2 regions of the Limibacillus halophilus genome follow, and region 2 is predicted to be linked to the other one. Evidence: riboswitches for the same ligand, from Rfam matches in the RefSeq annotation. Region 2 holds a riboswitch; the other holds the start of a gene.

Region 1 (2,196 bases), on a different contig from region 2:
ACGGTGAGACCCGCCAAGTGGTTCCTCGATCACCGCATCAATGACGGCAAGCTTCTTGAGGTCTTGTGCCGTCAGCTTCAGAGCCTCGGCCGCGGATTTCGCCTCGTCGCCACTCCGCCACAGGATTGATGCGCAGCCCTCCGGCGAGATGACGGAATAGATTGCATGCTCCAGCATAAGAACCCGATTCGCTGCCGCCAGCGCTATGGCGCCGCCGGATCCACCTTCGCCTATCACCACGGCAACGAAAGGCACACGAATGTTCAGACCCACCTCGATTGACCGGGCGATAGCCTCTGCCTGACCTCGTTCTTCGGCCCCTTGCCCCGGATAGGCGCCGGCGGTATCCACAAAAGTGATCACCGGCAAGTCAAAGCGCTCGGCCATCTGCATCAGGCGTTGCGCCTTGCGGTAGCCTTCAGGACGGGCCATCCCGAAATTACGCTTCACGCGGCTGGTGGTGTCATGACCCTTTTCAGTACCGATCGCCAACACGCTGCGCCCCTTAAAGCGACCAATCCCGCCGATTACCGCATGGTCCTCACCATACAGGCGATCGCCTGCCAGCGGCACGAAATCCTCGAGCAAGTGCGCGATGTAATCATTCGCGTGCGGCCGATCCGGGTGGCGCGCGACTTGGGTTTTTTGCCAGGGCGTTAATTTCGCATAGGTTTGCGTCAGCAGGCGGTCGGCCTTCTGCTGCAAGCGTGAAATCTCCTCCGCGATGTTTACGTCATCATGGTTGGAGAGGTGACGGAGCTCATGGATCTTGCCTTCGAGCTCGGCGATGGGCTGTTCAAAATCAAGGTATGTCTGCATGGCGGGCCGTTCTACCACAGGCTTTTATGGAAAGCGAAGCGTAACCTGCTTCATAGAGGTAGCAAAAGGCCTAGGCAATATCTGTGGCTTGACAGCGGGCGCTGGGACGGTCACTTCTTGGGGCGTTCCTAGGGGTGCACGCTATTGCAACGGCGGGCTGAGATTGGGATTTATCCCTGACCCTTAGAACCTGATCCGGGTCATGCCGGCGCAGGGAATGGAATAGACGCCGCCACACCATCCACGGACGGCAAACCGCTCCTGCTCTTAAGCACCCCGGATCTCCGCGCCGCCACTTAGACGACAAGGAGGTCCGTTGTCATGTTTCGAAAAATCATCCCGGCCCTGGGTATTGCCCTGTCTTTGCTGCTCGCCGCACCAACCCGCGCGGCCGAGCCTTTTACCGTTCTACTCGATTGGTTCTTGAATCCCGATCATGCGCCTTTGGTCGTTGCCCTGCAAAAAGGCTTCTTCGCCGAGGAAGGGTTGGCAGTCGACCTTATTGAGCCTGCCGATCCCAACGACCCACCCAAGCTGGTCGCCGCCGGACAGGCGGAGGTCGCCGTTTCCTATCAACCGCAGCTTCATATCCTGGTTGGCGAAGGGCTGCCGCTTACACGCATTGCAACGCTGGTGGCAACCCCGCTGAACACCCTTCTGGCGCTGGAAGACGGGCCGATCAAAACCATTGGGGATCTGAAAGGACGCAAGATCGGTTACTCGGTCGGCGGCTTCGAAGACGCGTTGCTCGGCGCCATGCTTAAGCAGGTTGGATTGGGGTTGGACGACGTGGAGTTGATCAACGTCAACTTCTCGCTCAGTCCTGCCTTGCTATCGGGGCAGGTCGATGCCGTCATCGGCGCCTACAGAAACTTCGAGCTAAATCACCTCGATCTGGAAGGCCACAAGGGCCGCGCTTTCTTCATCGAGGAGCACGGCGTACCTGCCTATGACGAATTGATCATCGTCGCCAAGAACGACACCCTCCGCGATGCCAAGCTTGCGGCTTTTCTGCGGGCGGTGGAGCGCGGCACCACCTACTTGATCAATCATCCGGCAGACAGTTGGGTCGCGTTCCTGGAGTACCGCCCGGAACTGGATGATGAACTGAACCGTCGCGCCTGGGCCGATACGCTGCCGCGCTTTGCCTTGCGGCCCGCCGCGCTCGACCGCAGTCGCTATGAGGCCTTCGCCGCTTTCCTGCAAGATCAGGGCGTTATCCGCAACAACCCGGCCCTCGACAGCTATGCGGTGGAAGTCGCCCGCTAGCCTTTTGCCTGGCCCTGGCCGGCGATCTGCTCGGCGGTTTTGACCATCACCTCCGCCTGCTTGATCGACGCGATGTCGATGAGCCTACCATCCAGAGAGACGGCGCCC
Region 2 (2,196 bases):
TGCCCAGACCACATGACGAAGGAGCGGCTGTTCAGGATCCATTTGCAGCGCCAACATCTGCCCCTTTACCGGCCGCACCGGTGGGCGGGCGGTCTCCGGCAAGCCCGGCAGGTCACGCACCCAAGCGCCGGTCGCAATGACGATCCGGTCAAAGCTCTGCACCGTACTGTCCACCATCAGGCCGCAAGCCTTGCCCGCTTCGATCACCAAGCGCTCCACCCGACAGTTCTCGTGCAATCGCACGCCCGCCTTCAACGCCGCCTGCTTCAAGGCTGCCGCAAGTTTCCTGTTATCCACCTGATGATCGTTCGGGCTGAAGACCGCACCTGCGATTCCCGGACGCAGATAGGGCTCCATCCGCCGCGCATCCAGACCATTCAACCAGGTCACCTGCACACCCAAGCGCCGTTGAAACTCGTAGGAAAAGCGGAGCTGCTCAAGATCGTCGCGGTTGGTCGCCACCACCAGCGTGCCCTGATCCCGGTAGCCGATATCATGGCCGCTGGCTTGTTCGAGCTCTCTACGGAACGCAGGCCATAGCTCCTGGGCACGACGATTGAGGGCCCATAGCGATTCCTCACCTGGCTCTACCTCAACGCCGGCAGCCAACATTCCGGCCGCCGCCCAGGTGGCGCCTCGACCTGCTTCTCCGCTATCGAACACCGTGACCTTGCAGCCCTTGTTCGCCAGTCCCCAGGCCAGCGAAAGGCCGCTCACGCCCGCACCGACGACCCCAACCGAAAGCGGAGCGCGTTGCGCGATATTCGAAGATTTTTCATTTGTAGACATCGACGGCAGATGGCTCCCTTCGCTGGCATGACCCAGAGCAGGTTCGGTGGGTTTGATCTCAGCCGCTCGGATCTCAACATGGGCCGATCCGTCGGCACCCCAGCCTTATCCCCCAGATGTGATGCTTTTCCGAGGCCAAAGCAAGGGTAAAGCACATTTTCGTGCAGCTTCTGGACCAACTGCCTATGCACACCTACATTGACAGGCATAATCTCAGTTGGAGGATTACAATATGGAAAAGGCAACCTTTGCGGCTGGCTGTTTTTGGGGCGTGGAGGAGTTCTTCCGGGCCGTCAAGGGCGTGAAGTCGACGCGCGTCGGCTACACTGGTGGACAAACCGAAAACCCTGACTACAAGCTAGTGTGCAGCGGCCGGACGGGCCACGCCGAGGCGATAGAAATCACCTTCGACGCAGCCTTGGTCAGCTACGAGGATCTGCTGCACGATTTTTTTGCCCTACACGACCCGACACAGGTCGATCGTCAAGGCCCCGACGTGGGTACGCAGTATCGTTCCGCGATCTTCTATCATTCGCCGGAACAGGAAGCTGCGGCACGGGCCTTCAAGCAAAAGCTTGAGAACGACAAAGTTTTCCGTAGACCCATTGCCACTCAGATCGTTCCCGCGGCCACATTCTACGCAGCCGAGGAGTATCATCAGCAGTACCTGGCAAAACGTGGCTTAGCGGGCTGCCATATCTGACAGTCAGCCCCCCTATCGATTGATGAAAATTCCACGCATTAGCCGCACAGATTCGGCGGCCTGAAAGGAGCTCATGTCCATTACACTATACACCTGGGGCACGCCCAATGGCCGTAAGGCCTCGATCATGCTTGAAGAGCTCGGCCTCTCCTATGACACGGTGCCCATCAACATCGCCAAAGACGAACAGTTCGCACCTGATTTTCTGAAGATCAGCCCGAACAACAAGATTCCGGCGCTCGTCGACAGCGATGGCCCCGACGCCAAACCGATTTCTGTTTTCGAGACCGGCGCCATCCTGATTTATCTGGCTGAAAAGCACGGGCAGCTGATGCCAACGGACCCCGCAGGACGCAGCCTATGCCTGCAGTGGTTGATGTGGCAGATGGGCGGTTTCGGCCCGATGCTTGGGCAGGCGCACCATTTCCGGCGCTTCGCCAAGGAGAAAATTCCCTACGCCATTGATCGCTATACCAACGAGTCCCGGCGGCTTTATGGCGTTTTGGATAAACGCCTCGGTGAGGCAGAGTATTTGGCGGGAGCCTACTCCATCGCCGATATCGCGACCTATCCCTGGGCGGCGCGTCATGAGTGGCAAGGGATCGACTTAAGCGATTTTCCGAACGTCTTGCGCTGGTACAATGCCATCGGCAGCCGCCCGGCAGTGCAACGAGGCATGGCGGTTCCCGCCTGACCGAGTACCC

Evidence for each region. A riboswitch is a leader RNA that binds a small molecule or an ion and turns the genes downstream of it on or off. The one in region 2 is predicted to bind thiamine pyrophosphate.
Region 1: it holds a riboswitch for thiamine pyrophosphate, as region 2 does, so the genes downstream of both, FHR98_RS13110 (ABC transporter substrate-binding protein) here and thiO (glycine oxidase ThiO) in region 2, are expected to answer to the same signal.

What each region holds. Positions count from the first base shown of each region.
Region 1 is NZ_JACHXA010000008.1:31,795-33,990, forward strand. Features, by position in the region: gene FHR98_RS13105 (acetyl-CoA carboxylase carboxyltransferase subunit alpha) at 1-819, opposite strand, end outside; TPP riboswitch at 940-1,054, shown strand; gene FHR98_RS13110 (ABC transporter substrate-binding protein) at 1,141-2,088, shown strand; gene FHR98_RS13115 (HpcH/HpaI aldolase/citrate lyase family protein) at 2,085-2,196, opposite strand, start outside.
Region 2 is NZ_JACHXA010000002.1:134,439-136,634, forward strand. Features, by position in the region: gene thiO (glycine oxidase ThiO) at 1-789, opposite strand, end outside; TPP riboswitch at 787-901, opposite strand; gene msrA (peptide-methionine (S)-S-oxide reductase MsrA) at 1,022-1,492, shown strand; gene FHR98_RS03760 (glutathione S-transferase N-terminal domain-containing protein) at 1,566-2,186, shown strand.